Linked DNA regions of Marinoscillum sp. 108. The protein of the gene in region 2 binds, or shares a complex with, the protein of the main gene of each other region. Links are inferred from orthologs where the notes say so. Each region holds a gene or a part of one and is shown on either strand. Other genes may lie near its edges.

The links.
Region 1: the proteins of accD (region 2) and GV030_RS04085 are in contact, whole or in part, in a solved structure (PDB 8UXZ), measured with the Escherichia coli proteins. The link is inferred for Marinoscillum sp. 108 from one-to-one orthologs.
Region 3: the proteins of accD (region 2) and accB are in contact, whole or in part, in a solved structure (PDB 8UXZ), measured with the Escherichia coli proteins. The link is inferred for Marinoscillum sp. 108 from one-to-one orthologs.

Annotation. Positions count from the first base shown.
Region 1 is NZ_LR734808.1:984,058-994,324, reverse strand. Bases 155-2,961 are described here. They hold GV030_RS04085 (acetyl-CoA carboxylase carboxyltransferase subunit alpha), read left to right. Parts: upstream 155-989; coding sequence 990-1,934; downstream 1,935-2,961. Other genes in these bases: GV030_RS04075 (lysophospholipid acyltransferase family protein), read left to right, coding at 2,771-2,961; GV030_RS04080 (patatin-like phospholipase family protein), read left to right, coding at 2,008-2,766; GV030_RS04095 (LacI family DNA-binding transcriptional regulator), read left to right, coding at 155-669. In the rest of the region: more of GV030_RS04095, read left to right, coding at 1-154; more of GV030_RS04075, read left to right, coding at 2,962-3,316; GV030_RS04070 (zinc ribbon domain-containing protein), read right to left, coding at 3,342-4,121; GV030_RS04065 (Nif3-like dinuclear metal center hexameric protein), read right to left, coding at 4,128-5,222; lpxK (tetraacyldisaccharide 4'-kinase), read left to right, coding at 5,237-6,274; GV030_RS04055 (putative porin), read left to right, coding at 6,290-8,155; GV030_RS04050 (tRNA-(ms[2]io[6]A)-hydroxylase), read left to right, coding at 8,158-8,757; GV030_RS04045 (asparagine synthetase B), read right to left, coding at 8,780-10,036; GV030_RS04040 (ABC transporter permease), read left to right, coding at 10,118-10,267. UniProt on the Escherichia coli protein: Component of the acetyl coenzyme A carboxylase (ACC) complex. First, biotin carboxylase catalyzes the carboxylation of biotin on its carrier protein (BCCP) and then the CO(2) group is transferred by the carboxyltransferase to acetyl-CoA to form malonyl-CoA.
Region 2 is NZ_LR734808.1:3,545,132-3,555,516, reverse strand. The notes cover bases 7,461-10,385. They hold accD (acetyl-CoA carboxylase, carboxyltransferase subunit beta), read right to left. Parts: upstream 9,381-10,385; coding sequence 8,541-9,380; downstream 7,461-8,540. Other genes in these bases: carB (carbamoyl-phosphate synthase large subunit), read right to left, coding at 9,765-10,385; GV030_RS14430 (DUF4834 family protein), read right to left, coding at 9,493-9,750; nqrF (NADH:ubiquinone reductase (Na(+)-transporting) subunit F), read right to left, coding at 7,461-8,411. Also shown: GV030_RS14480 (FecR family protein), read right to left, coding at 1-50; GV030_RS14475 (RNA polymerase sigma factor), read right to left, coding at 205-798; GV030_RS14470 (ATP-binding protein), read right to left, coding at 977-2,719; GV030_RS14465 (amidohydrolase family protein), read right to left, coding at 2,872-4,002; GV030_RS14460 (hypothetical protein), read right to left, coding at 4,597-5,043; GV030_RS14455 (hypothetical protein), read left to right, coding at 5,352-5,633; GV030_RS14450 (PspC domain-containing protein), read left to right, coding at 5,641-5,832; GV030_RS14445 (formimidoylglutamase), read right to left, coding at 5,829-6,995; more of nqrF, read right to left, coding at 7,113-7,460.
Region 3 is NZ_LR734817.1:377,542-387,705, reverse strand. The notes cover bases 3,234-5,937. They hold accB (acetyl-CoA carboxylase biotin carboxyl carrier protein), read right to left. Parts: upstream 4,974-5,937; coding sequence 4,494-4,973; downstream 3,234-4,493. Other genes in these bases: GV030_RS19025 (beta-ketoacyl-ACP synthase III), read right to left, coding at 5,643-5,937; efp (elongation factor P), read right to left, coding at 5,061-5,624; accC (acetyl-CoA carboxylase biotin carboxylase subunit), read right to left, coding at 3,234-4,475. In the rest of the region: GV030_RS19065 (nitrate- and nitrite sensing domain-containing protein), read left to right, coding at 1-697; GV030_RS19060 (response regulator), read left to right, coding at 678-1,061; GV030_RS19055 (chemotaxis protein CheX), read left to right, coding at 1,036-1,503; GV030_RS19050 (PP2C family protein-serine/threonine phosphatase), read left to right, coding at 1,513-2,298; GV030_RS19045 (hypothetical protein), read right to left, coding at 2,315-2,941; more of accC, read right to left, coding at 3,132-3,233; more of GV030_RS19025, read right to left, coding at 5,938-6,641; rpmF (50S ribosomal protein L32), read right to left, coding at 6,665-6,856; GV030_RS19015 (DUF177 domain-containing protein), read right to left, coding at 6,866-7,393; 4-hydroxythreonine-4-phosphate dehydrogenase PdxA, read right to left, coding at 7,474-8,499; 16S rRNA (adenine(1518)-N(6)/adenine(1519)-N(6))-dimethyltransferase RsmA, read left to right, coding at 8,556-9,317; mgtE (magnesium transporter), read left to right, coding at 9,314-10,164. UniProt on the Escherichia coli protein: This protein is a component of the acetyl coenzyme A carboxylase complex; first, biotin carboxylase catalyzes the carboxylation of the carrier protein and then the transcarboxylase transfers the carboxyl group to form malonyl-CoA.

The DNA.
Region 1 (10,267 bases), 2.6 Mb from region 2 along the record:
GTAAAGTCTTTGATTGCTTGTAATGTAGAAGGGATTCTGATCGCTCCGTCTAAGGAAACCCACAACATCAATTTCCTTAAGGGCCTGCCTGCTCTGGGTAAGCACGCGGTGATTTTTGATCGAATCATAGACCAGGAGGTTTTTCCTCATATTTCATTTGATGATGAGGAAGGTGGCTACCTTGGAGGTAAGTACCTAATAGCTTCGGGGCACCGAAAGCTATTGTTTATAGGACTCTCTCAGGCGCTAAAGAATGGCGTGGCCAGACTAAGTGGATATAATAAGGCTTTGGGTGAAAGCGGCCTTCCGAATTGTACGGCAAGTTTCCTGGATACGGATGGTACTGCCTCTGAGATTCTTGACCGATATTGGCAGGAAGGGGCATACGATGCAGTGGCTTGTTACAATGACCTGATCGGAGCCCAGGTGATTGCCCACTTCAATGTGATAGGAGTGAAGGTGCCACAGGAGGTTTCGGTTTTGGGTTTTGACAACCGGCCATTGTGTGAGTACACCTTTCCCAGATTGTCGAGCATAGAGCACTCCACCAATAAAATGGGCCGCATGGCCGTGACCACTCTTCTGGATTTACTGAATGAAACCGAGTCAGAGGCTTTGGATATTGCGCCGAAGTTGGTTGAGAGAAATTCTGTTTTGGATAAGAGTTGAACAGGTATAAGCTTCAAGGAGAATTTATACCTTGATTCTTTCGAAACCTCTATAAACAAAAAAAACCCTCTGAAAATCAGAGGGTTTTGCAATTTTTTGCGGTATGGACGGGACTCGAACCCGCGACCTCCTGCGTGACAGGCAGGCATTCTAACCAGCTGAACTACCACACCGTTTGCTCAATTGCGTTGCAAAACTATACCCTTACTTCTTCAAATGCAACACTTCATTTCAAATATTTTAAATGTGTTTTTCAATTCGGTTAAAATGTCTGAAAAGGGTATTTATGGCTACATTTGTACCTCAAAATTTTTCAATACATGCACTTAGAATTCGAAAAACCAATCGTAGAATTAGAAAGCAAACTGGCAGACATGAAACTGTTGGCCCAGCAGAGTGATGTAGACGTGTCGGCGGCTATCACAAAATTGGAAGAAAAGATTGTGAAGTTGAAAGAAGATACTTTTGAAAACCTGACCCGGTGGCAGAAAGTTCAGTTATCCAGACACCCCGAACGACCTTACACACTGGATTATATTTATGAAATTTCCGATGATTTTATAGAGCTCCATGGTGATCGTACGGTGAAGGACGATAAGGCCATGGTAGGCGGATTTGCCAAAGTAGACGGACTCTCGGTGATGATTATCGGTCAGCAGAAGGGTCGCAATACCAAGCAGCGGCAGGAACGTAATTTTGGTATGGCCAATCCAGAAGGTTACCGAAAGGCCCTACGTCTGATGAAGCTGGCAGAAAAATTCAATACCCCTGTGATCACCCTGATAGATACTCCTGGAGCTTTTCCGGGTATAGAGGCAGAAGAGCGTGGACAGGGAGAGGCTATAGCCCGAAACCTGAAAGAAATGATGACCCTCACTGTACCTATAGTAAGTGTAGTGATTGGGGAGGGAGCTTCTGGTGGTGCTTTGGGTATTGCCATAGCTGATAAAGTATTGATGATGGAAAATACCTGGTATTCGGTGATCTCTCCTGAGTCGTGCTCATCAATTCTATGGCGTAGCTGGGATTATAAAGAACAGGCTGCAGAGGCGCTTAAATTGACTGCCAAGGACATGCTTCAGCATAAGTTGATTGATGGCATCATTAAGGAGCCCCTTGGTGGAGCACATACAGATATGAAGGCGGCTTCAAAAGAGTTGAAGAAAGAAGTGGTGAAGCATATTAAGAGCCTGGAGAAACTTTCCGTAGAGAAACGAATTGCCGAACGAATCGACAAGTTTTCAAATATGGGCGTAGTGGCCTGATGCAGATGATTATCCGCACAGGGTATTGGGATGTGTTAGTGGTGGAAATCGGTATTTATAGCGATTTGACTTTATGAAACTAGGTCTCGTATTATCTGGCGGTGGTGCCCGGGGAATCGCACATTTAGGGATTATCCAGGCGTTGGAGGAAGAGGGATTGTCGTTCCATATTGTTTCCGGCTCCAGTGCAGGAGCACTGGCCGGTGGTCTCTATTGTGCGGGATACACCCCATCGGAGATATGCGGCTTTATTGAAAAAACCAATTTCCTCACGACGTTCCGCCCGTCATTTAACTGGCGAAGCCTGCTCAATATCGAACGGGCTTCGCATGAGCTAAAAAAGTACTTTCCGGAGGATTCCTTTGAAGCCCTTAAAATTCCATTGTGTGTATCCACCACCGATATCAAACGAGGGAAGGTAAAGGTCTTTAAGAAGGGCCAACTTATTAAACCCATCCTGGCTTCCTGTAGTATCCCTGTGGTATTTGATCCGATAGTCATAGGTAAAAGAACATTGGTGGATGGAGGAATTCTGGACAACCTTCCTTACGCATCTATCCAGAAGAGTTGTGATAAGATCATAGCCCTGCATTGTAATCCCATCGACAAGGGATATGAGTTGGGTAATTGGCGCGACCTGATGGAGCGCTCCATGATGCTGACTGTCACTCAGAATGTTCATTCCAGAAAGAAGCACTGTGACGTGTTTCTGGAGCCTCCTGGACTGAGTAAGTTTAAGGTGTTTGATTTTAAGCAGGCTCAGGCTATTTACAAGTTCGGATATAAGTATGCTCGAAAAGCCATCAAAGAAGGAGCATTGAAGAAACTATAACCCCATGAAGAAATTGTTTTTTAGATTTTGCTTTAGGCTGACAGGCTGGAAGATGAAAGGCCAGCGTCCCGACCTGAAGCAATATGTTGTGATCGTGGCACCACATACGAGTAACTGGGACTTTTTTGTGGGGGTGGCAGCCAGGAGTATTAGTGGATTGAAGAGTCACTTTCTGGCCAAAAAATCACTGTTTGATCTTCCTGTGGTGGGGTGGTTTATGCGGGCTGTAGGTGGATTTCCGGTGGATCGATCGAGGAATACCAACATGGTGGATCAGGTCGTAGAGTTATTTCAGCAGCACGAGGAGTTTATTATCACCATTACGCCGGAGGGCACACGGTCATATGTGCCAGAGTGGAAGACCGGCTTTTACAGAATCGCCCACAAGGCTGGAGTACCCATCGTGATGGTGGGTTTTGACTTTGAGCACAGAGTGGTGGAGTATCGGGAGCCTTTTTACCCAACAGGGGATATGGAAGCGGACCTGGAGTTCATCAAATCCTATTATAGATCCATCAAAGGCAAGCACCCAGAGAAGGGAGTGATATAAAAAAAGCGCCACAAGGGCGCTTTCATTATTTTTTAGTCGTTGTTCGTTTGGTTCTGCGTTTGGGTTTTTCTTCCTCAATCACTTCATCCTCAACATCTGAGAGGATTCGGCCACAGTGCTCACAAACTATGATTTTCTTCTTTTCACGTATTTCTGCTTGCTTCTGCGGGGGCACCACATTGAAACAGCCGCCACAGGCGCCACGCTTTACCGGTACCACAGCCAGGCCATTTCGCATGTTCTCTCTTACTTTCTCGTAAGATTTCAGCAATCTGTCTTCTACCTGCTTAGCCGCTTTATCTCTATCTTTCATGAGTTTCTGCTCATCCGCTTCTGACTCACTTGCGATAGTATCCAGTTCGTTTTTCTTAGAATCAAGATCTTTTGTGCGCTCTGATAGAATACCTTCAGTCTGGGCAATCTCTTCTTTTTTCGAATCGATTTTTACGTAAGCTTCTTTGATCCTCTTTTCAAGAATTTGAATTTCAAGCTGCTGCAACTCCACCTCTTTGGTGATGGCATCATATTCGCGGTTGTTGCGAACATTCATCTGCTGCTCTTCATACTTCTTGATGAGTTTCTCAGCGTCTTTGATGGCGGTCTTGTTGCTCGCTATATTTTCTTCTAGTTCCGCAAGCTCTGAGTTTTGTTTCTCAACTCTCGTCTGGTAACCAGCAATCTCATCTTCAAGGTCCATTACCTCATCGGGTAAGGCTCCTCTGATCTTCAGTAGTTCATCACGTTCAGAATCGATGGATTGTAATTTTACGAGGCTTTCGAGCTTTTTCGCTACGGTGTTTTCCATGTAGTATTACAAATAATTGATAGGATTCGTTTGTACCTCCGATAAACGGAGTGCAATATTAGTGAATTTTTCGCTTATTATATCATAAAGCAAGTCCTTTGTGAACTGCTCACTTTCGAAGTGTCCAATATCCGCTACCACGATTCGGTTATCGGCTTCAAAGAAGTCGTGATATTTGAAATCGCCAGTGACAAAGACATCAGCTCCTGTACCTATTGCTTTAGTGAGCAGGAAGCTTCCAGCTCCTCCACAGAGGGCCACTTTTGATACTTTTTCCTTGCAAATTGGGGTATGTCTGACACAGTCGGTGCGCATGGTTTGCTTGAGGTGACGGAGGAATTCTGATGCGCCCATGGGGGAGGTGAGGTCACCCACTATGCCTGACCCTACTTCCTGGTTTGTATTGCTGAGTGTGGAGAGGTAATAGGCCACTTCCTCATAGGGGTGACTATTGTGCAGGGCACTGACCATGCGATGCTTGAGGTGGGAGGGGAAAATGAGCTCGATCCGCTTTTCATTGACCGTTTCATCCACATGGTGGTTGCCAATATGCGGGCTGGAGCCGTCTCCTGGTCGAAAAGTGCCTGTACCTTCCGTCTGAAAGCTGCAATGGTCATACTGACCGATCTGCCCGGCACCGGCTTTGTACAGGGCATCCAGTACCTGCTGGGCATCTTCATGGGGTACGAATGTAACCAGCTTGGAAAGGACCTCCGACTTTGGACTTAAAACACGAATGTTCTTCAGCGATAATTTCTCAGCAATTTTTCTGTTTACACCGAGGTGCACATTGTCGAGGTTGGTATGGATGGCATAAAGTGCAATGTCATGTTTTAGCGCCTTGATCACACATCGTTCCACCCAGTGTTTTCCGGTCAGACTTTTGAGTCCTTTGAAAATCAACGGGTGGTGGGCGATGATGAGGTTATCTCCATTGCGAATGGCCTCATCAATAACTTGCTCGGTCACATCCAGTGTAATGGCAATCCCCGAAATCTCTGCATTGGCATCACCAACGAGGAGCCCTGAGTTGTCATAAGACTCCTGATAGCTGAGCGGTGCAAATTGCTCTAAGAAATCTGTAATATCTTTGATTCGCATAGTAAACTCCCTTTATGTATTGGTGGCAAGTTATTGTATTTCCTTTTGCACTTTTGTTTGACCTGATCATCAGGCTCAGAAACCTGCTCTATGATCATGGGGTAAAGAAAACGGTTCGCTTTGATACAAATGTAGTGGTAGTAGGTAATCTATCCATAGGCGGTACCGGGAAAACACCAATGATTGACTATCTGGTGAGGTATTTTCAAGGACAGGACAAGAAAATATGCACTCTCAGTCGTGGCTATGGGCGGAGAACTTATGGCTTTAGGTTGGCTACCATCGCTGACACACCTGATACTATTGGGGATGAGCCCTACATGTACCTGCAGAAATATCATGGGATAGTTCCTGTGGCTGTAGGGGCAGAGCGTGACCTGGCCATCTCTGAGTTATTGGGGCATGTGCCGGATGCGCATGCCATTTTGCTGGACGATGCTTTTCAGCACCGAAGAGTCACGCCTTCAGTGTCGATTGTGCTTACTACCTATGAAAATCCTCTGCACAGAGACTATTTGCTGCCGGCAGGAAGGCTGCGTGAAGCACGACGTGGGGTGCAGCGTGCGGATATCGTGGTGGTGACCAAGTGTCCGGAATATATGAGTGAGGCAGATCAAGTAAGGATGCGGCATGAGATCCAGAAATATACCTCAGCAGCAGTGTATTTTATGACTGTACAGTATGATCCTTTGGTGCCGGTTTTTCGGAATGGGTGTGAACTCAAAAGAAACGTACTGGGCATTTCAGGAATGGCTAATCCTGAGCCTTTTGAAAATTACCTCCACCGCAACTATGCCGTGAAGCACACTTATAACTACAGAGACCACTATCGCTACAAGCCAGCGGATGTGCGTGACATTCTCCGTGAAATGGACGAAGATACCAGCCTGATCACCACAGAGAAAGACATGGTGAAGCTGAAGCAGTTTCAGGAGCTGCGCGATTATTCCTGTTTTTATCTGCCCATTCGTACGAAATTTTTAAAGGACGAATCGTTATTCCTGTCTAACCTGGAGTCGAAACTGAAAAACTATGCCCAAGAACCTATTTGATTATACTTTTGCGCTGTGAAAAAATCACTATCGGCAATACTTCTTTTGATGAGTCTGCTTTCAGCAGCTCAAATCACGGATGATTCCAGTGAACTGGTTTACGGATCTAAAACCACGTTGATCATTTATGAGAGCGATCTGAAAAACAATCAGGAGAAGGAAAGGCACCCTGATACGACACTTTACGAATTAGAGAAATTCACCAAACTCGATATAGAGCGACGAAAGTTTCAGGACCTGGGTAACAATGGGACAGCCCTGTTCCCGATTTTTTACCCGGCTCCAAAGGAGATAGGGCGTACCAGCGGTCTTTCGGTTTATGATCCTTACATGATTAACCCTGACCAGCTAAAATACTATGACTCCAAGTCGCCACATATCAATCTGATGGTGGTATTTGGGGGAGAAGGTCGATCTGTGGTGGACATGGCCTTTAGCCGGAATGTCAACGAAAACTGGAATGTGGGTTTTGATATTTATCGGATCACCTCCGATAAGCAGATTGGTAAAAGTGGTCAGCAAGATCGCAATGTGGTGGGTACGGTTTTCGATTTGTATACTTACTATAAACACAAGGAGAAGCCTTATAGCGCCATGTTTCATATGGTGAAGATGGGGTACGATATAGAAGAAACCGGAGGTATCTATATAGAGGATCTGTCTCAGGCGACCAAAGCAGACCTATTTGAATACCAGGATTCTGACATCCAGCTTTCAGAGGCCCGGTCTAATGATGATCGACTTAATTTTCACCTCTATCACCAGTATAACTGGACCACCCCACTGCAATTTTATCATCAGTTTGATTTGAAAAATCAGGAGGTAGGCTTTCAGGACTTCAAAGATGTGTCCAGCGGGACTGATGTTACCTATGGTGGTTATTACGATCAGTTTTTGCTGGGGACGGATAGTACCTATGAGCGATTTACGTGGAAGGAGATGGTCAATGAAGTGGGGATTAAGGGAGATCTGGCCAACATCTTTTACCGCCTATACCTCAAAAGGAGAGACCTTGATTTTGACAACCTCTATCAGGACCCTACGCCGCGTTTCAGTGAGATGTTTTTGGGTGGTTATACCCGGTTTGATTGGAAAGACCAGTTCAACATAGAGGCGAAAGGAGAGCTGATGCAAAGTGGTGAATACCAGCTGACTGGTCAGCTCAATTCCGACTTCCTCTTTGGGTCATACAAGTCTGTGCGGTACAAGCCAGCCTTTATTTATGAGAAGTATTTTGGCAACCATCACGAGTGGAATCAAAGTTTTGCTTCTGCTTTTAGCAATGAGATAACCGCTGGTCTGCAGGTGGATTTGGGCTTTTTGAAGATCAGGCCTCAGGGCAGGTTGCTGAGCCTGGATAAGTTCTTCTACTTTGATGAAGAGAAAACCGCCCAGCAGAGTGGCGATGTGGCCATTATGGCTTCATTGGGTGGCGATTTTAATTTCAGGTTGTACACGAATAAAGCACTCAAAGAAGCTTTTCATCTGGAAAATGAGGTATACTATACGAACACTTCTGGCGGGGGCGCTGACCATATGGAGGTTCCACAGTTTTTTTACAATGGCCGTTTTTTCTGGCGTGGATACTGGTTTAAAGATACCATGGGGGTGGAAGTGGGTATAGATGTACATGCCAAAAGTCAGTATTACGCAATGGGATATGCACCTGAGATCCAGCAGTTTCATTTGCAGCGAGAGTTTCTGATCGAGCAGTTTTACACCGCAGACCTTTTTCTGAGTATGAAAATCAATAATCTAAGAGCTTTTGTGAAAATGACCAATATCAACCAGCAAAGTAATGATGGCTATTTTGTGACACCCTATTACCCGGGGCAGTCTCAGGTGATGGATTTTGGTGTGAGATGGATGTTTTTTGACTAATGATGGAGGACCACAAAACCGTATTGGGGCTTAAGCTACCCACTGACCCACGCTGGGTCAACATTGCTGAAATGCAAATAGAGGACATTCTCGTTGATCATGCTTATTGTGAGCAGAAAGCGGCCTCATCTTGCATTTCTCTGATCATTCAGTATCCTGAAAAGTCGGAGTTGGTAGACGTACTTACTCCGGTGGTAGCTGAGGAATGGGCTCATTTTGAACGTGTAATTGAGCAGCTTAAGAAGCGAGGATATGCGTTAGGGTATGCCCGCAAAGACGAATATGTTACCGCACTGAACAAAGTATTGAATAAGGGGGGTAGCAGAGATCAGCAGCTAGTGGAGAAGCTGCTCATGAACGCATTGATAGAGGCACGTAGCTGTGAGCGCTTCAAGTTGCTTTGGAAAAACATTGCGGATGAAGAGTTGCAGACTTTCTATTATGAGTTGATGGTCTCTGAGGCGGGGCACTATGTCAATTTCATAGAGCTGGCCAAAGTCTATATGACTGAGGAATATGTGAAAGCCCGGTGGGAGGAGATCCTCGTTGCAGAAGCTGATATTATCAGAAGCCTCGAACTACGAGGAGACCGGATGCATTAACAGTTGACTTCTAAGTCACAAATCAAGTTTTTTGTTTTTTCTTTTTGGCAGCCGGAAAGAGGATATTATTGAGGATAAGCCGATAGCCCGGTGAGTTGGGGTGAAGGTTCAGGTCTGTTGGCTGTTCATTCACGAAATGTTGGTAATCCTCAGGATCATGTCCGCCGTAGAATGTCCAGAAGCCCTTGCCCATAACTCCATGAATGTATCTTGCTTCGCCCACGGAGCGTGTTTCACCCATTATCACCACATCCGATTTGATAAGAGACTTCCTGAATGAAGTGGTCTGTCCCATAAAGCCTTTGATGATGTGTTCGTGATTTTGGGTCAGCATGGTAGGGATGGGATCCCATTTGGCGGAGAATTCAAAGAGTGAGAAAAAATCCGTTTCCTGTTTCAATCCTCGCTCGCGTGCCTGCATGTCTATGTCAGAGTATTCATACTCATAGGGATTTCTTTCCAGGCGGAAATTCTGAAAGGCCATGGTCTTGTCAAAGTCCAGCTTATTCTGGGCATTAGGGTCCGCAGGGTCACCATCATACATAGATTCCACTATGTCTAACCCCTCTGCAGCCAGGGCTATGTCGTAAGTATCTGTGGCAGAACACATGGCAAAAAGGAAACCACCTCCGGCAACAAACCCGTGTATTTTCTTGACTACAGCCAGTTTGAGGTGAGACACTTTGGAGTAGCCATGCTTGCGGGCAGACTCCTCATACTCACGCTGCTGCTGCTGGTACCAGGGGAAGTGCTGGTAGGTGCGGTAAAATTTGCCATACTGACCTGTGAAATCTTCGTGATGGAGGTGGAGCCAGTCGTACTTAGGGAGCTCATTGTACATGATCTCATCATCGAAGATCACGTCGTAGGGAATCTCTGCATAGGTCAGCACCAGGGTAACGGCATCATCCCAGGGCTGTTTGCTTTTAGGGGAGTACACTGCGATTTTTGGATATTTCTCCAGCTTCATTACGTCCATATTGGAGGCCGGGCTGGCGATCTCATTCAGGATTTGGTTGGCCTGTGCATCAGAAATAATCTCATAGGATACATTTCGGATGACACATTCATTTTCGATACTTTGGAGGTGCTTGACCATAAAACTACCTCCGCGATAATTCAGCAACCAGTCGGCTGGCACCTCCTGGGTCAACATCCAGTAAGTAATTCCGTATGCCTTTAGGTGATCGGTCTGTGTTTCATCCATGGGAATGAGGATGTAGGCACATTTGGCCTGAAAGCCAACAAAAAGGATTAGAATCAGAAAGAGTTTACGCATCCCACTATCAAAATTTAATACTGCAACAGTCATTCATAAAGCATAGTTCTCACTAACTTTCCAAAGCGATAAAGGTAACCCATGGATCTCAGAGAAAACGTAAAAGAAGGAATAAAATCAGTGATGGCCAATAAGCTCAGAACCTTCCTCACAGCAGCCATTATTGCCATTGGTATCACTTCGCTCGTGGGCATTCTTACGGCCATTGAGGGGATTCAAAGCTCTATTAAC
Region 2 (10,385 bases):
AGCAAATCCTCCAGGTTATAATCATCGTATTTTTTCTTCCAGGTCTTCACGTAGGTATTTTGAGCTTTTATATCCTACAGATACAGCGCATGCTCAAATTACTCCCCGGAAAAGAAGAAATTTTTAAACATTTGCAACAACAACAACGAAATAGTGATGATTTAATGATTTATGTAGAATATGACTTGATCTATTGATTATTTATCAATAAACAAGCAAAATCATTAGCACTGCCAATTTCAGCATTCCTCTGAGGTTGTGCATGGCCTTGGAAAGGGCGTTGTAGAGCTGTTTTTTGTCCAACTCAAGGATATCGCCAATTTCATCGAAGCTCAGTCCATTGAAATATTTCAGATAGACGATCTCCTTTTGGAGAGGTGAGAGCTTATTCAGGCACTCCACTACAGCGGATGTTGGCTGATACTGGCCGGCAGAAAAAAATGGATTGGGATCTTCCAGTTCCTCAAAAGCACCCTCTGATTCGGTCAGACTCCTACGCTTCTTCTGGTTTTGTAGTTCTCTGACTATTCTGTGCTTAAGGGATTTCATCAGGTAAAATCGGATGGTGCGAACCGGTCCCAGACGATCCCGCTTCACCCACAAATCCACAAAAAGGTCCTGAATACAATCATCCACGAGTGTGGAATCGGGTGTTAAGTAGCGACCATAAGACAAAAGGGCCGGCACCTGAGAGTAGTAAATATAATCCAGAGCGTTTCTATCTCCCGCGCAAAGGTCTTGCCAGAGATCATGGTCCCTTCGCACACTGTAAGCAATATAGAGTTCTCTAGACTTCATTAAACCTATTGTAATTCCAATGGTAAATAACCATCAGATTTTACACATCAAAAAATTAAGTTAAAGATATTTTCAAAATTTTCAATTTTGAAGGAAACGGGAGGATCGGAAAGAAATGAGCGCGTACATGGAAAAAAATCAACGCTCAGTCCTGTGGCTGAGCCACCTCACCGGTTTGTCAGGCTTTTTCCTTACCCAGAAACTTCTCGAAAGAGGATCGCAACACCTCAAGGCTAAAGGGCTTGCTGATGAAGTCCCTCATTCCGGCCTCAAAACAGTCCTGCATCTCGTGTTTGGTGACATTGGCCGTCACGGCTACAATCACAGGAGGTCTGGAGCTTGCGGATTTGAGAATTTCGCGTGTAGCTTCTATTCCGCTCATGATGGGCATACGCACATCCATCAGTATAAAATCATAGGCTTTCAATGCAGCCATTTCCACCACCTTCTTCCCATTCTCAGCAATCTCCACATTACTCACGCCCAATGTTCGGAGCATTTTTCTGGTAACGAGCTGGTTCACCTGCTGGTCTTCAGCTACCAGTACATTCAGGTGAGAATACTTGTTGATGGTAGGTTCTTCAATTTCAGGATCATCCCACTTAGACCCTTCAATTTTGAACGGGAGAATGAAGTAAAAACACGACCCTTTCTCCGCTGATTTCTCCAACCCAATCTCCCCACCAATGGCTTCCACCACCTTTTTACAAACACTCAAACCAAGGCCTATGCCTTCCAAAGAAGGGTTGTTATCATCCCGATGAAATCTGTTAAAAATATGAGCTCGCTGAGCCTCGGGAATTCCCATGCCCGTGTCAGCAACACTTATTTTAATCTCGGCCTGTCGGGAAGTTTTAGATAAAAGTACTGAGCGGATATTGATTTCCCCCTCATCGGTAAACTTCACTGCGTTGTTTACGAGATTGATCAGTACCTGACGTACTCGGGTAAGGTCACCTCTCAGGTACTTAGGGATTCGCTTGTCCGAATGATAATTGATGGAAACATTTCCAGTCTTTAAAGCCACTTTCGGAATAAAAAACTGTATCACATTAGACACCACCATGTGCAGATCTATTCTGTCCTCTTGCAGGACCATCCCCTCTTCTTCTATCATAGTGATGTCCAGTAGATCCGAAATAAGTCCATGCAGAATATCGCTACAATGGCTCATGTCCTTAAGTAGAAGGGCCTGTTCTGGAGAAAGTTTGGTCCTTTTCAGAAGATCGAGATTGCCAAGCACTCCATTGAGTGGTGTTCTGATCTCATGACTTATATTAGTCAAAAAGCTGGTCTTAATGCGATCAGCCGACTCGGCACGCAACTTCTCTCTACTTAGGGAGATGTTAGATGCTTTTAATCTTTCCCTGTCCCTCTCATATTCTTTTTTATAAAAAAACAAAGTGAAAGAAAGTACCGAGAGCATCAGGGCATTAGACACAGCAATATCAATCATCCATTGCCTTTCATCCGTATAGGGTCTAGCTGCATCAGGATTGACAATTTCAAAGACCGTAAAACCAAGTACCATCGTGAGAGAGACCACTATGAAAAGCCTAAACTCTTTGGGTTTGAGAATGAGTAACCCAGATAAGAAAATGAGCGCAAACATGTTGTGAATAGAGCCCATTACACCACCAGAAGGTAACCAGGCCAGGCCTAGCAAAAGATAAAGCAGGCTGTAATATCCGACAGTCATCATTCTAAAGACTGCCCATCTTTTGTGCGCTATATAAAAACCTGTATAAGTGATAGCTCCACCAAGGTAAATCACCATGATGGCATTCTCATACCCGGAAAAAAAACCAAATACGAGCCAGAAATAGAGAATCAGGATGGTCAATATCAAAGTGACCTCAAAGAGTTTGACCTCTATGGGAACGTTGGTACCTAATGACGGTATGAATTTTTTGAGTGTCAATTTCCTGGCTCTGAGAATTAATAAATGTAGGAAATTGCACTCATCAAGGGTTAAGGTTTTAGATGAGTCGGGTATTCATATCGATATAATCCAACTTTTGGCATGCATTCTCTCTCAAAAATCACATCCATGGATCACCTCAAAGCGCATTGCTATTTTGGAAAAAGCGATGCATCGAGCCCCGGAATGATTCTGAGGGCATTTTTGTAATATACCTTTTTCAACACCTCATCAGATAAATCCAGCCCATACATACGCCAAAAAGCATGGTACTTTTTGTAGTACGGAAAATACTCGTCGGCAGTCTCCAGCACCCGAAAATAGGTGTAGTACTCCTCTGGATTATAGGCATCCTTGGCAAACAAAATTCTATCTGAATATTGTTCAAAAAATGCTTTGGCGGCTCGTGGCTGTCTCCCCAACTCAGCAATCACAGCCCCTATACCCACATTCACATTGGCATATTGGTCCAAATGGTCTCCCAAAGCCTGTAGATCATTGGCCATCCATCCCATGTGTGCATTGATGAAAGTGGTCCCCGGGTGTTTAGCAAAAATATGATGTTGCTCAGCTATGATCTGCTCCCAGGGAGCCGGGTCAGTAGTACTCCTCTTTCTGCCTGGCCGCAGTTTCAACTCCAGCCAGCGCTCGTTTTTCTCGTCATGATCGTCCCAAAACGGCTTAGGGTCTGCCGCATGAATGATCACCGGAATCCCCAAATCACCACATTTGGCCCAAACAGGGTCAATCCTGGGGTCATCTATGGCCACCCGATTCCCATTCACATCGTTGATTCCCATCCCGAGGCTCTTGTAAATTTTCAGCCCTTTGGCACCGTTTTTCACATCTTCTTCCAACTGGCGAACGGCCTCTTCAGACCATCCCGGATTACCTATTTCTTTGAAGGAAACATTGGTGAAAACCACAATTCTACCCGGAGCTTCGCCCGCTATACGACTGGTCATACCGGCCAGATACTCCTGACTACCAATATCGCCCGCTTCCCTGTCATATCCCCTGCCACTCAGGTTCACCATGATCCCCATGTTCAGCGTATCCATTTCCCCAACAATCTTGGCGATCCTGTCCTTTGTGAGGTTCCACTGGTGACTGTGCACATCAATAAAAGGGAACCTGGCCCGGGTAACCGGATGCTCTGGCACGACAAGGGAGGAAATGGGATCATAGCGCTCGAAATCCATCACAGGTTCAGAGTCAGACTCCTGACCAAATAGGGTAAGACTTAAAACAAGGGCAAAGGCCAGGGTAAATATTCTGTTCATAAGGATGAAAGTAAAGTGACAATGTAGGTAACGTACACCTTTCCAGTAAAGATTTGAATTATCCGATATTAGACCAAGTGAAACAGGCATCTTTTATCATTATTGAGACAAAAGTGAGGTATGCTTATACGATAGGTCGCCTTTGTCTTCAATAAAATGGATCAACCCGAAAATCTGTGGGGTGATTGTATTAAAGATGGATAGTGATCCGTAATCTGGCACCTCATATGACTCAATCCAACTGATCGGCTACTTACCCTTCATTTTCTTTGCTTGCCCAAAGAAAAACGAAGCAAAAGAAAAGGCACCAACGCAAAAAATCATTTCGACTCATCGTTTTTGGCTTTTTTTAAAAATTTTCTGGAGTCAAAATGATTCACACTTGCCTTGGATGCCCCACCCGCCTTTGTGCCCTTACTTTTCTGGATCTACAGTGGATTTTTTTCAGTTTTGCAAAATATAAACTCTGAAGTGATACCCACACAAATATTGCTTGATCCAATAAAATCAATACACCCGGCACATGTTCAACACAAAAAAGCCATTCCGAAATTCGGAATGGCTTTTCACTTTCTACTATTTAGTTCCTAAATTTTAGGAGTTACTGAACTTTTCTTTAATCTTTTCGCCAAAGTCCTTAAGTGAACTCTTCACATCCTCTGAGGTCTCAGCGGCAAATTCCCTGGTATCATTCCACGCCTGCTTGGTTGAGTTTTCCACCTTATCTATGGCACGGTCAAGGTCATCGGCCTTTTCATTGAGATCTGCCTTCATTTTCTCCAAAAGTGTTTTATTTTGATCTGTTGCCTCAGCGATCTTGTCATCCAGATTGTCCAACTCTTTCTCCACATCCAGTTTGATCTCTTCCAACTCGTACTTCAGATCCTTTTTCTCTTCTTCAAAAGAATCCTTTAGTTCAGTCATGGCATCCTCAGGGGTTTCCTTTTCCTTTTTACCAGAACAAGCCACGACCAGTACGGCCATAACAACCACTCCAAAAAGCTTCAAAAATGTATTCATAACGGGCTTAGTAGGTTTCATTTTTTTCGATTTTTTAATTCAACAATGCTCTCCAATAAGAAATAATCGCACCGAAATCACAAAACACTGTATACCAAATAGTTATAATTTTCAGGAGTCCGTTTATTTTCCCATATTGAGAATATAGCTCTCTAAATGAAAATACCTGGACCCCACCATGGCGAATGACTGATACCGAACACATCCCTTTTCTATTTTGTCCGGTAACGCACAGTATACGGGTGACATCTATGCAAGGAAATATCGTAAGTCACTTATTTACAGATATTTATACTTTTTGGCACAACCATTGCCAATAGGACAATGTCATGTTAGGAAAAAATACAAATATCAAAAGGGGGCAAGCGAAAACACTACTCATTATTCTGGGAGTGATCATTGCATTGATAATGACAATGAATAGCCCGATTTTCACAGCAGACAACATCAACATGCCAGCTCCCGAACATCAGGAACAAGTGGCTGAAGTGGATGCTAATGAAGCGGAATCACAACCAACCAGTGGCTCATCTTCCGGCGCAAAATTCAATTCCGGAACCAGATTACTGCACATTTTTACCAGAAATCTGCCATATTTAAACAACAAATAAAATGGAAATGACCAAAAGACTATATCGATCCAAGAAAGACTCAATGCTTGCTGGTGTTTGTGGGGGAATCGCTGAATATTTCGACCTGGATCCTACTCTGGTGAGAATAGGATACCTCGTATTGTCTGCTTTGAGCGTGGGTTTCCCGGGGATTCTGGTGTACATAATCCTCTGGATTGTGGTACCCGAGCAGTACTAAATCATCTTAGAGTAGGTGGTAATCCACCTGTGGGGCACTTCACCGCTCTGAGCCATCTGATAATCTGAATAGCTGCAGGGGACCATTCTGCTTCGCAGAAAACCTGAAGTCTCCTCCGGATGGGGTACCTCCATCCACCATTTCTCAGAAATCTTGCTTTTATAAAACCGGATGGTGGAAGGCTCCCCGCCAAGGGCTACCTCATAGACCAAATAATCATTTGACCTGAAGTTTTTATCGCCTTTGCGATTATAAAAGCCTTCAATGAAATACCAGATCATGGTGGCCAGAACAAAAGCTGTCTTGCGGTCCTCGGTATCCCTGGCTACATCGTATTCATAAAACCCAATAGAGCTTAACTTATCGTTGAGCCCGGCATACCAGCAGATCTGACAGGCCTCCTCGCCAGTGAGCCCATAAACCTTGGCATCTGTAGCTCCGGGGCAGTAATGAGCCTGTATAGCCGAGATATCAAAACTCACCATATCTGCATCTCTCACGATGGGCTCTAGCTCTTTAATGTTCTCCTTCACCATCCCCAGTCGGACTACCTCAAAATAGAGCTTCTCAAGTAGTTCAGTTTCCTTTTCTTCCACCAGATAAGACTGATGCCCCAGCTGGTAATAGTTGAATAAGAAATTAGGGTCGTGCTTGAAAATCCGGTGAACGTGCGATTGGCTGGGGATACCTGTTTTCGGGTCCGTCAGGTCCAGCTTATTGTCAATATTGAGCATGGTGATAATCTTGTCTTGATTTTCGTAAGCCATATACTGGCCAATATCAAGGTCGTGACTTCCGCCTATGATCAATGGAAGAATATTTTGCTCCATGAGATGAGCACATACCTCCTGTAAGCGCTGGTAGGTATCTTCCAATTCAGGTCCATTTCTGAAATTTCCCAGGTCCACCACCCTGAAGTTACCTGACCCTTTCTTGAGCTGATAAAGACTTTTGCGAATTTCGGTGGCCGAGCGAGAAATTCCGTCCTGATTTCCCTCCTCAGCGCCCCTGGACTCCTGTAACCCAATGATGGCTATGTCTTTGTCATCTATCTCGGGCATCTTTTCCTGGTTGATATAAATAGAGTGTGCCAGTGCTGAAGTGGGTAACTTGGAGAGGTCTATTTCCCTGGAAATAGGATCAAAAAACAGTTTCAGGTCCATTGAATGAGGGCTATATTCAAAACAAATCTACTAAAAAATCCGAGGCTATTTGCCACGGAGGATCAGGCACAAAAAAAGGGAAAACTTTCGCTTTCCCTTTCCATTTTCTTCATCGGATTACCCTCCGAAATCATCGAATCGGATGTTCTCATCAGGGATTCCATAGTCTTCTCCCATTTTCTGAACAGCGGCGTTCATCAATGGAGGTCCACAGAAATACAATTCAATTTCCTCCGGCTGGTCGTGCTTGCTCAGGTACTGATCGATCACCGCCTGGTGAACGAAACCTAAGAAACCGTCACCTTCTTTATCATGAATATCTTTTTTCACTTTCCAGTTGTCTTCAGGAAGTGGCTCAGAGAGCACAAGGAAAAAACTGAAGTTAGGGAAGTCTTTTTCCAACTGAAAGAAGTGATCCAGGTAGAACAATTCTCTCTTAGATCGACCCCCGTACCAGTACGTCACTTTTCTACCGGTCTTCAAGGTCTTGAAGAGGTGATACAAGTGAGACCTCATAGGAGCCATACCCGCACCACCACCTACATAAAGCATCTCTGCGTCAGATGGATTGATGAAGAACTCACCATAAGGACCTGATATAGTTACTTTGTCTCCTTTTTTTCTTGAGAAAATATAAGAGGAAGCAATCCCTGGATTTACTTTCATCCAGCCATTGGCTGCTCTGTCAAACGGAGGTGTAGCGATCCTCACATTCAGCATGATCTCTCTTCCCTCTGCAGGATAAGAGGCCATAGAATAGGCACGCTCGATGGTCTCCGTGTTTTTCATTTTCAGATCCCAAAGCCCAAACTTGTCCCACTCCAGCTGGAATTTATCCGGCTGATCGTGCTCCTCAGGGTGAGCCTCAATGTCCATGTCTTTGAAGTCCACTTCGCACTCAGGTACCTCTATCTGAATATAGCCACCCGCCTGATAGTCCATGTCTTCAGGAATTTCTACAACAAATTCTTTGATAAATGAGGCCACGTTGTAGTTTCTCACTACGGTCGCTTCCCATTTCTTGATACCGAAAATCTCCTCTGGTATCTCTATTCTCATATCCTGCTTCACTTTCACCTGACATGAAAGTCGGACTTTTTCCTTCTGCTCTGTGCGACTCAAATGCCCTACCTCGGTTGGCAGCACATCACCACCCCCTTCTTCCACTTTACACTTACACATGGCACAGGTACCACCCCCACCACATGCAGATGGTAAGAATATTTTCTGACCAGAAAGTGTAGAAAGTAGCGTAGATCCGGCTGAAGTGGTGATCGGATTAGCCTCATCACCATTGATGATGATATTAACCGGGCCAGATTGCACCAGCTTGGACTGAGCAAAAAGCAGGATAAACACTAACAGGAGAATTACCGCGGTAAAGGCAATAATTGACGTAATTATGACTGATGACATAGGGCTGAAGCCTTTTGATTGAACTTAAATTGAAGCAAATATAAGTGATAAACTATTCTGAATAAAGGCAGAATAAGTCTATTTAGTTCTCGGTTTGGTAACAGTATGTTTGACCAAATGTTCACCTGGTCAATAGATTATTTTTAGCAGGGAGGTCAGCTTGCTTTTGAGCTGCCGCCGATCCACAATGAAGTCCAAAAAGCCATGATCTTTTACAAATTCAGCGCTTTGGAAACCTTTCGGCAAATCCTTGCCAATGGTCTCCCGGATCACACGCGGGCCGGCAAAGCCAATCAGTGCACCAGGTTCAGCGATGTTGAAATCCCCCAGCATGGCATATGATGCCGTCACCCCGCCAGTGGTGGGGTCGGTAAGCAGTGAGATATAAGGTATCTTGGCCTCCGAAAGCAATGCCAGTCTTGCAGAAGTCTTAGCCATCTGCATGAGCGAAAATCCCGCTTCCATCATTCTGGCACCCCCAGATTTGGAAATCATCAGAAAAGGGACTTTCTTTTTTAAAGAATGATTGATCCCTCTTGCGATTTTCTCACCTACCACTGATCCCATAGACCCACCAATAAAGGCAAAATCCATACAACAAATGGTGATTTCACGACCGTTCATTTTGCCATAGGCCGTCCTTACGGCATCTTTCAGCTCCGTCTTTTTTTGCGTTGCCGCGATACGCTCAGGATACTTTTTGGTATCTATAAATTTGAGCGGATCACCAGAGGTGAGCTCAGCGTCCAGCTCTGTGAATTGATTGTCATCAAACAAAATTTCGAAGTACTCTTTGGAGCCAATCCTTACATGATAATCATCATCAGGACATACGTAAGCATTGTTTTTGAGCTCGCGCATGTGAATGATGTTGCCACTTGGGGTTTTATACCAGAGTCCGTCTGGGGCCTCTTTCTTTTTCTCCGTAGGAGTGTTGATTCCTTTGTCTTGTCTTTTAAACCAAGCCATATGCCGATTTTAAGTGAACTGCAAAACTAAGTGATGTTGGGTAATTTGAGAGGAAGTCATTCGCTTTTCTAAATCATGCCGCAGCATTGATCTATTCAGAAAAAGTCAGATTTTACTTAACTTCTTCATAATCAACATAATCCCCGCCTCTGAAATCTTTTTTCTCATTCTTTCGATCGCCAGGGACATAGTCGATGTCCAGGTTACTTCCAGCAGCACGCCTTCTGGCATGCTGCTGATGAGTTTGTCCTGTACTTTGGTATTGTTGACGCTGCTGCTGGGCGCCCAAAAAGAGTATTTTGAAAAGAAACCCTCCTACTCGATAGATCAAATAAGATATGAGGGCTATTATCAACAAGAATTTTAACATAGTACTCTATTAACTTATCTACTGAGGTAGAGGTTTCGTTCAGCGTAAATTTCAAGAAAGTAATCATCCATCAAATCATCGATGAAGTAGATGGCTTCACCCGTAGATTTCATTTCGGGTCCCAGTTCCTTATTCACATTAGGGAACTTGTGGAAAGAGAACACGGGTTCTTTGATGGCATATCCGTGCTTATAAGGTTTGAAATCAAAGTCTTTTACCTTCTTGGCTCCCAGCATCACCTTGGTCGCGTAGTTCACATAAGGCTCCCTGTAGGCTTTGCAAATGAAAGGCACCGTACGGGAAGCCCTTGGATTGGCCTCAATAATATAGACTTTGTCATCTTTGATGGCAAACTGAATATTGATAAGTCCAACGGTTTCCAGCGCCTTGGCGATTTTAATCGTGTACTCTTCGATCTGCCGAATCACAAAATCCCCCAGGTTGTAAGGGGGTAGTACTGCATAAGAATCTCCAGAATGGATCCCTGCGGGCTCTATGTGCTGCATGATCCCGATAATGTACACATCCGTACCATCACAAATGGCATCAGCTTCAGCTTCAATAGCCCCTTCCAGAAAGTGATCCAGCAAAATCTTGCCATCGGTTTTCTCCTTCAGCAGATTCACCACGTGCTC
Region 3 (10,164 bases), on a different replicon or contig from region 2:
TGATGCCGATAAGATGATCGATGAAATGAGCTCTATGCTCCGAAAGGTGGCAGATATCTACCGTAAGTACCCATCTGGTGGTCATGTGGTTTCCAATATCATGCTCATTGACAATCTGGAGCGATCAGTTAAGTTGCTGTCAGACAAAATGGACAAGCCGGTGGACTTTTTCTTTAAAAATGAAAGCAACCTGGTGCTTCCAAATGAGCACATTGATGCTTTTAGGGACATCATGATTCAGCTGATTAGAAATTCCGTAAAGCATGGAATAGAGGATCGTGAAACCCGAACGTCACTTGGAAAATTGATCAGAGGAACGATTTCTATTGAGCTGGATCAGCCAAAAGATCAGCGATTCGAGATATGCTACATGGATGACGGCAGGGGACTCGATGTGATCAGAGTAAAACAAAGGGCAGTTCAAAGTGGCATACTTACTGAATTTGAGGCTGAGAAACTCACACATGATCAGGTGATCAACCTCATTTATGAAAAAGGATTTTCAACCGCTACGGAAGTGGATGAAAACGCAGGTCGTGGAAGAGGCATGAATTTAGTGAAGACACTGATAGAGGAGATGAATGGAACATTTACCACCACTTTTGAGGAAGGTAAGTACTTCAAACTAATCATAAATTTACCCATCAGTGGTATTGTAGAAGACCAATCAAAAGAGCATGAGACTACTGATAGTTGATGATTCATCAATTATGCGTCGCATAATTGAGAAAAATCTGAAAGATTACGATATTGAGATCATAGGTATGGCTCCTGATGGGGCGAGTGCTGTGAAGATTGTTAAGGAAGAAAAACCAGACGTGGTAACGCTGGATATTACCATGCCGGGAATGGACGGTTTGGCTTGCCTGGATGAAATCATGCTTATGCACCCAAAATGCAAGGTTATGATCATCACGGCTCTATCAGATAAATTAACCGGCCTGAGAGCATTGGATAAAGGCGCACGTGGTTTTCTTTATAAACCTGTGAATGCCGATGATCTCGCCAAAGCTTTTGACCGATTACTAAAGAGAAATGAAAACAAGCAAAGCGGAGTTTGATGCCACCTGTAGTCTGTTCATTAATTCAGTCAACAATTACTTCAGGCACCTGACAGAGATTGATTCCGAACTGAACGTACCTTATATCAAGCAATCCGAAGGTCTGATGTTGAAGGACTATACCGGAATGATAGGAATATCTGGAAATCGGAAGGGATTTGTTTATATTTCAGCTAACCGAATTATGTATGAGGATCTGATTAAGATTTTCATTGGGATAGATGATCCTTCTGAGGAGGATATCCTGGATATGGCTGGCGAAATCTCGAACGTGGTGGCCGGAAACGTCCGTGCGAACCTGGGAGCCAACTTTATGATTTCAGTGCCTGTCGTGTTTCAGGGGATGCCTTCCAAGTTGAAAATACCCGAAGATGTCTCCATATACGTAATTCCGATAGTTTGGAACAACCATGAAGCATTTGTGGTTATTGGTTTGCAGTAAAATTTCAGCATGCTTGATCAGGAACGCACGTACTATAACCTTGGAGTTTCGTCTTTAGAGGATGTAACAAAGAAGAACTATTTTTCTTTGTTTCCTGAGGAGGTCGTGGCAAGTTTTCTGGATGCTTTCATTATCAATCTCCCCATGAGTGGCAAGGTAGGGGGGGATGGCTTCTGGATTTTCAAAGACGGAGAAGATCTTTTTATTGCGCTCTTTGACTGTATGGGGCATGGTCACCTGGCCAGTATGATGACTCGTGTGTACAAGCAATCACTCCAGCGGGTGATGGAGTCGTATGAGACCCGTGATCCCGGGACTATTCTGAGATACCTTCATCACAAAATTGCCACTAAGTTTAGCGACAGAGAAAAACTCCAGGTGGGTACCGGTGCTGATGTGGGACTGCTTAAAATCAATTTAGCCATCAGGCATGTAGAATTCGCAGGCGCCAAAGTAGATTTAATGCATGTGAAGAAGGGTAAGATGGAGATCATCAAAGCTGATAGAATGCAGATTGGTGAAATGTTTGAAATGCAGCATACCTATCAGACCAGCACCATTGTGTTGGAAGAAGGAGTGAAGTCTAACCTCTATCTATCCAGTGATGGCTTTCGTGACCTGATGGGTGGCGATAAGAATAAGAAGTTGGGAAGGAAAATGGTGGCTGAAGCCATTTTGGAGAATGCTGATAAACCAATTTTAGATCAAAAGACTTTGCTGACCACATTCATCGATCAATGGAAAGGCTCCAATGATCAGCCTGATGATGTCCTCATCATGGGGTTTGCACTTTGATTCAACCCTGAATCACTCAACCTTCTGAAGTATTCAACTTTAGAATCCTCAAAAAATTATCGTCGAGTATCCAGATAAAAAAAGGAGCAACGTTAACAGCAACTCCTTCCAGTACGGATTTGACATGAAAGGCTGTTTTATGAACCTTATTTTCTTTTTCAAAAAACTCGTTGATCAGATTGCCAGACATGATTTGGATCTGAGGTACCCTGAGTTCCAATTGCACGCCCAGATACTCAGATATTTCTTTCATAGACAAGGCTGCTATCACATTTTCGATTTCTGACATGAATCCATGCTTCATCAGCTTGGTTTCGGTCCGTTTGTCTGACTTGAATTCGGGTGGAAGGCAGACAGTATTGATCAGGTCTACCTCATGATCCAGGATAACGAAATAGAAAGCCCCACGGATATCGCCACTGAATACCAGCTTGACCAGGTGCGCCTTGAATCGACCTAACAGGTCTAATTCAGGAATGGGGGTCAGTGGACCTACGCCATAGGTGATATGACTGGCATTGACCCTTATTTTGAGCATCTGCTCCATAGACTGCACCGCTTTCTTGATCGCGTTGCCTATAAGCTCCGAAATAAGTTCCCTCTGTTCTTCTGTAAGACGATTGTTTGGATGAGTAGCTGACAAAATGTGTTTGTTTGCCCAGTTAACGGCTGTTATCAAAGATAGTATAAAACCTATGGTCTTTTGAACCTTTATACGGCATTATTACGAGCTTTTCTTGGATAGTTTTTAGGGAAAAGTGACCTATATAAAGCCCAATTCACCTCTAACTCAGCACTATTTGCAACCCTCATGAGGACTTTTCTGGTCTGTTTTACAGGCCAGAAAAGTCAAAGTCATCCAGAAATTTAGTGGTGAATTTTCCGGATTTGAAAACCGGGTCATCCATCAATCTGATATGGAACGGAATGGTGGTTTTCACCCCTTCTATGACCATTTCCTGCAGAGCTCTCTTCATACGTACGATGGCCTCTTCTCTGGTTTGCCCTGAGACGATCAGCTTGCCAATCATAGAGTCATAAAATGGTGGAATCACATATCCGGCATAGACGTGGCTGTCTACGCGAACACCATGACCACCTGGGAAATGTAGATTGGTGATCTTTCCGGGGCTAGGTCTGAAGCCATTGGCCGGATCTTCGGCATTGATACGGCACTCTATAGAGTGTAGCTGTGGATAGTAGTTCCTACCAGAAACCTCCACCCCAGCGGCTACCTTGATTTGTTCTTTGATCAGGTCAAAATCCGTTACTTCTTCAGTAATAGGATGCTCGACCTGAATACGTGTATTCATCTCCATGAAGAAGAAATCACCATATTTATCCACCAGGAATTCTACGGTACCAGCTCCTTCATATCCGATGGCCTCAGCCCCTTTGATGGCCGCCTGTCCCATTTTCTCACGCAGTTCCTGCGTTACGATCGGAGAGGGCGTCTCTTCTATGAGTTTTTGATGTCTTCTCTGGATGGAGCAGTCTCTTTCCGAGAGGTGACATGCCCGTCCTCTGCTATCACCTACTATTTGTATTTCGATGTGTCTAGGCTCTTCTACGAATTTTTCAAGGTACAGACCGTCGTTGCCAAACGAAGCGCCAGCTTCCTGGCGGGCATCATCCCATGCTTTCTTGAATCCGCTTTTGTCCTTCACGTAGCGCATGCCTTTACCACCTCCACCAGCGGTAGCTTTTAGCATTACAGGGTAGCCGGCTTCTTCAGCCAGTTTCATCCCTTGCTCCATTGACTCTAGCAACCCGTCTGATCCTGGTATGGTAGGTACTCCGGCTGCTTTCATGGTGGCCTTGGCGGTAGCCTTGTCACCCATGGCATTGATCATGTCTGCAGAAGCACCTATGAATTTAATGCCATACTCTTCACAAACTTTAGAGAATTCAGCATTTTCAGCCAGGAAACCATACCCAGGATGTATCGCATCTGCATTGGTGATTTCTGCCGCAGAGATGATCTGTGGTATTTTCAAATAAGAATCTTTACTGGCAGGAGGGCCTATGCAGACGGCCTCATCGGCAAACCTTACATGTAAACTGTCGGCATCAGCGGTAGAATAGACGGCCACAGTTTTGATGCCCATCTCTTTACAAGTACGTATAATACGAAGAGCGATCTCTCCGCGATTAGCTATGAGAATCTTATCAAACACGATTTTTTATTTTTTGGATTAAGAGGGGTCTACAAGGAATAAAGGCTGATCGTACTCAACTGGTTGAGCATCTTCCACGAGTACCTTCACTATTTTGCCAGATATTTCAGATTCTATTTCATTGAAAAGCTTCATGGCTTCAATGATACAAACCGGATCTCCCTGCTTAACAGCATCACCTACATTCACGAAAGCTGGTGATTCAGGATTGGCTGATCGGTAAAATGTACCAATCATTGGTGACTTGATGGTGATGAGGTGTGCATCGCTGGCAGGTGCGGGAGCAGCTGGTGCAGCTTTGGGAGCTTCACTGGCAGCAGCTGGTGCTGGCGCCGGAGCCGGTGCTGCTGGGGCAGCAGGCGCTGGTGCTGCAGCCACAGTTACCTGAGGTGAAGATCTTTTCACATTGATCTTGAACTCCTCTGTTTCTATGTTTACCTCTTCAAGGCCTGAGCCTGAAATAAAATCTATTAAATCACGAATTTCTTTTGCTTTCATTATTTAGCATTTTTGGTTGTCTATCAAAATGGGCGCAATAAGCACTTAAGATCGATTTTACTCTGGCGGTAAATAAAGGTAATTATTTTATTTAACTCGTTCCACGTAGGAATTTGTTTGTGTATTCACCTTGATGACTTCATCCTGGTTCACAAACAAAGGCACCTGAATGGTGGCTCCTGTCTCCAATTCGGCAGGTTTGGTAGTGTTGGTGGCAGTATCCCCCTTCAGACCGGGCTCGGTATACACCACTTTGAGAATCACGTGTTGTGGTAATTCTACTCCGAGTACCCTTTCCTCTTCAGCATGGAAAAGCACATCTACTTCTTGTCCGTCTTTCAGGAGTGCAGGTGCGTTGATCAATGAATCGGATATGGGGAGTTGCTCAAAGGTGGTACTATCCATAAAATGGAAGCCCATGTCATCTTTGTACAGGAACTGGTATGCTCTTCTTTCCACCCGGGCGGTAGTCACCTTGTGGCCGGAGGTGAAAGTGTTGTCGATCACTCGGCCGGTCGAAAGGCTCTTGAGCTTGGTACGCACAAATGCGGGACCTTTTCCGGGTTTTACATGCTGAAATTCAATGATGGTAAAAAGGTCATGATTAAACTCGATAACAAGACCATTACGAAAATCTGCAGTTGTTGCCATGGTAAGTTTTTTGTGAAATTATTTTGGATCGTAGGCCCATTTAAGCCACGTTGCTCCCCAGGTAAATCCACCTCCGAAAGCAGCAAGAATAATATTATCTCCTTTTTTGAGCTGAGGCTCATAATCCCAAAGGCACAATGGTAAAGTCCCAGCTGTAGTGTTGCCGTATCGCTGAATGTTCAGCATCACTTTGTCATCACCCACACCCATTCTGCGGGCAGTAGCATCAATGATGCGTTTGTTTGCCTGATGAGGTACCAGCCAGCTGATATCGTCACTGGTCAGGTTATTTTTTTCCATGACCTCTGCCGCCACATCTGCCATATTGGTGACCGCAAATTTGAAAACGGTAGAGCCCTCCTGAAAGGCAAAGTGCTCACGCTGTGCCACAGTTTCTGCGGTGGCTGGTTTGCGACTTCCACCTGCTTTCATGTGCAGATACGGTGCCCCAGAACCATCAGACTTCAAAATGGAATCCATCACACCCAGGTCTTCTTCAGTGGGCTCCAACATCACGGCCCCACCTCCGTCACCAAAAATAATGCAGGTGGCCCGGTCAGTGTAATCTATAATGGACGACATCTTGTCAGCGCCAATGATCACCACCTTTTTGTAGGTGCCGGACTGTATGAACTGTGCTCCTGTGGCGAGTGCGTAGAGAAATCCTGAACACGCGGCACTAAGGTCATAACCAAAAGCATTTTTAGCACCGACCATATCCGCTACTATATTGGCTGTAGCCGGGAAAGGCATATCAGGCGTTACAGTGGCACAAATAATCAAGTCAACTTCTTCTGCTTTTGTATTCGTCTTGGCCAAAAGGCCCTTAACTGCTTCAGCACCGATCACAGAGGTTCCCTGACCTTCGCCTTTGAGAATCCTACGTTCTTCGATGCCCGTTCTGCTCCTGATCCATTCGTCGTTCGTGTCGACCATGGTTTCCAACTCATGGTTGGTAAGCACATAGTCTGGAACGTACCCATGAACCCCGGTAATTGCCGCGCGGATTTTTGTCATGCTATATTGATTGTTTGGCTGTATTAAGCCAGAACTTCTTTTTCCATAACCACTTTACCTTTGTAGTAAAGCTTGCCTTCATGCCAGAATGCTCTGTGCGGAAGGTGTGGTTCACCAGTGGTTTGGCATATTACGTAGCTCTTTGGAGTAGCTTTCACATGCGTTCTTCTCTTGTCCCTTCTGGTTCTGGAAATTTTTCTCTTAGGGTGTGCCATCTTATTTTTCTATTTTTTTCCTTTAAGTTTTTTCAATGCTTCCCATCGTGGATCCACTTCACCGTTCTCTCGGTCCGTATCCTCATCTTCGGAAGTATATATCAAATCTGGCTCGTCATCTTCTGTCTCCTCATAACGTGGATGAAGCTTCTTCAGAGGCACTGCCAGGGTGATAAATTCATAAATAAACTCACTTACATCGATGGTGGCTGTGTCATCTTTGATCACAATCACATCATCGCTGAGTGAGTAATTGTCCTCACCAAATTTAATGATGAGTGATTCTTCAAGCTTAATCGGATAGTCAAAACTATCCAGGCTACGGTCGCAGATGAGTTCCACTTTCACATCAATATGAAAGTGAAGGTTCATCATGGTTTCGGATTTCTCCAGGCTGAGTTTACAAATACCACTGCCTTTTTCCACCAAACTGTGCTCATACATCCCCAGTAGTCGGTTATCAATCTGAAATTCAAACTCGTGAAGCTTGTAGCCTAAATTGAAAATATCTATCTGAAATTCCCTGAGCCCTTTCATGCGCTTTCCTTCTGTCCGCTTAAAGAACCGCAAATTTAGGAATAAACCACATATAAAAAAACAAATTTCGTGGGGATTGTCTATTGGTGCTCTGATCTGTTTTTGAATATATCTGCAGCCATATAGATGGCGTTTCTCATAGAAGTCTCGCTGGCCTCTCCTTTGCCGGCGATTGGGAAGCCGGTGCCATGGTCAGGAGAGGTTCTGATGAAGGAAAGCCCTGCAGTGAAATTTACGCCCGTATCGAAGGCCATGTTCTTGAAAGGGATCAAGCCCTGATCATGGTACATGGCTAATATCCCGTCAAAACTTCTGAATTGATTGGTGCCAAAAAAGCCATCAGCGGGGTACGGACCAAACACGAGGTTACCCTTGTCTTTAAAGGTTTTGATAGACGGGCTGATAATTTTTTCTTCCTCTTCACCTAAAAGGCCATTTTCACCAGCGTGGGGGTTGAGCCCTAGCACTGCAATTCTGGGCTTTTTGATTCCGAAATCCTTCTTCAAGGACTTAATCATTAAATTCAGTTTGGCTTCAATACGCTCCTGTGTGACTGCCTGAGCCACTTCTTTCAATGGAATGTGACCAGTAACCACACCCACTCTCAGGCCTTCTGCGACCAAAAACATGAGGCTATCTTTAGCTCCATCTTCCTGCGTGAGGAATTCCGTATGCCCGGGAAATTTGAAATCATCGGACTGTACCATCTCCTTGCTCAATGGAGCAGTAGCAATGGCGTGTATTTTTCCTGATTTCAGGTCTTCAAGCGCTCTTCGGAGCGAGGCAATGGCATATTCCCCGCCGGATTTTCCAGGCTCACCTGGGGTGATTTCAATTTCCTGCTCGTTCAGGTTCAAAACATTTACCTTCCGCTGATGAATGCTCTCGATGCTTTTAGTCTGATTGTAAGTGAAATTCTGGAGGTCGAGTTGTTTTCTGTAAAAGGAGATGACTCGTCCATCGGCATAGATCACAGGCGTGAGATGCCTCAGTATCCTGTTATCATTAAGGGCTTTGATGACCACCTCTGGCCCAATACCATTAAAATCTCCAATGGAAATACCTATTATTGGTTTATTCTCTCTGTTTTGAGAAGTATCACTCATATTTTGTCAAATTTACAGCGCCGAAAAGTTAATTCATTTTAAAATAATCAGACCCTTTGAAACAGGTAACTCCCAAAAAGCATTTAGGTCAGCACTTTCTGAAGGATGAAAACATCGCCAGGAAAATTGTGAACGGACTGGATCCAGGAAAGATGTCAACTTTGATAGAAGTGGGGCCGGGCACAGGAGTATTGACCAAGTATTTGCTGGATGAATTTCCAGATTTCATAGCGTTTGATGTGGATACTGAATCTGTGGCTTATCTAAAGGATCATTTTCCTGAACACGCTACTAAATTTTTGCATCAGGATTTCCTCAAATACAATCTGGCCGAAATGAATGGGCCTATAGGCGTCATTGGCAATTTTCCATACAACATCTCCTCCCAGCTATTTTTTAAAATATGGGATCATAGAGATACGGTGAACGAAGTGGTCTGCATGATCCAAAAGGAGGTGGCTGACCGGATCGTTTCAAAAGAAGGCAACAAGACCTATGGGATACTGAGTGTATTGCTACAGGCTTTTTATGATATCGAATACCTCTTCACTGTACCGCCGCAGGTGTTCAATCCCCCACCCAAAGTACAATCCGCAGTGATCAGGCTTACCAGAAACGAAACTGCCCGACTGGAATGTGATGAAGCTCTGTTTAAAAGGGTGGTGAAAGCCGGATTTGGAAAAAGAAGGAAGACGTTGCGCAACGCCCTAAAAGACTTAAATTTGGATTTTGCTACTGATACCGAAGTTTTTGGCCAGCGAGCTGAACAATTGTCGGTGAGTGAGTTTATACAGTTGACAAAATACATTTCCGCATGACCACCGAATCCATCATGGAGTTTGCGCTTAGCAAAGAGTTTTTGGAGCGCTTCCAGCAAGCACTGGATGAGAAAGATGAGGCTTTCATCAGGCAGTCGCTTGAAGGAGTCAATCCGGCTGATATCACCGCGCTGCTTTATGAGTTTGACTCGGAAGAGTGCCACTATGTGTTTGGGCTTCTGCCCAAAGAGGTGGATGCGGCCATCCTGAATGATCTGGAGGAAGATGTGAGGGTGGATTTCATTGCGGAGTTCACTCCTGAAGAGCTGGCTAAGTACATCGAGTATCTTGATTCTGATGATGGAGCTGATATCCTTTATCAGATGTCTCTCAAGAAGCGGGAGGAAGTTATCCGATTCATAGACAACGAAGAAAAGGCCAGCTACATCCTGGACCTACTCAGGTATGAAGAGGATGTGGCTGGAGGACTGATGGCCAAGGAGCTGATCAAAGCCAATATCAACTGGACCATCAAGCAGTGTATAGAAGAGATACGCAAGCAGGCTGAAAATGTGCAGAAGATCTACTCTGTATATGTGGTGGATGACCTTGGCAAACTGGTGGGGAAGGTGTCGCTGAAGCGGATCATTCTGGCAGAAGACAGTGCTAAAATCGCCGATATATATGATGATAATGTGGTTTCTGTGGAGACCTATATGGATGAGGAAGAGGTAGCTATCATCATGAGAAAATACGATTTGGAAGCAGCTCCGGTGGTAAATGCACGTGGAAAGCTGGTAGGTAGAATCACCATTGATGACATTGTGGATGTGATCACTGAAATGGCTGAAGAGGAACGTCAGATGATGGCTGGTATCAGTGCTGATGTGGAAGAAGACGACACGGT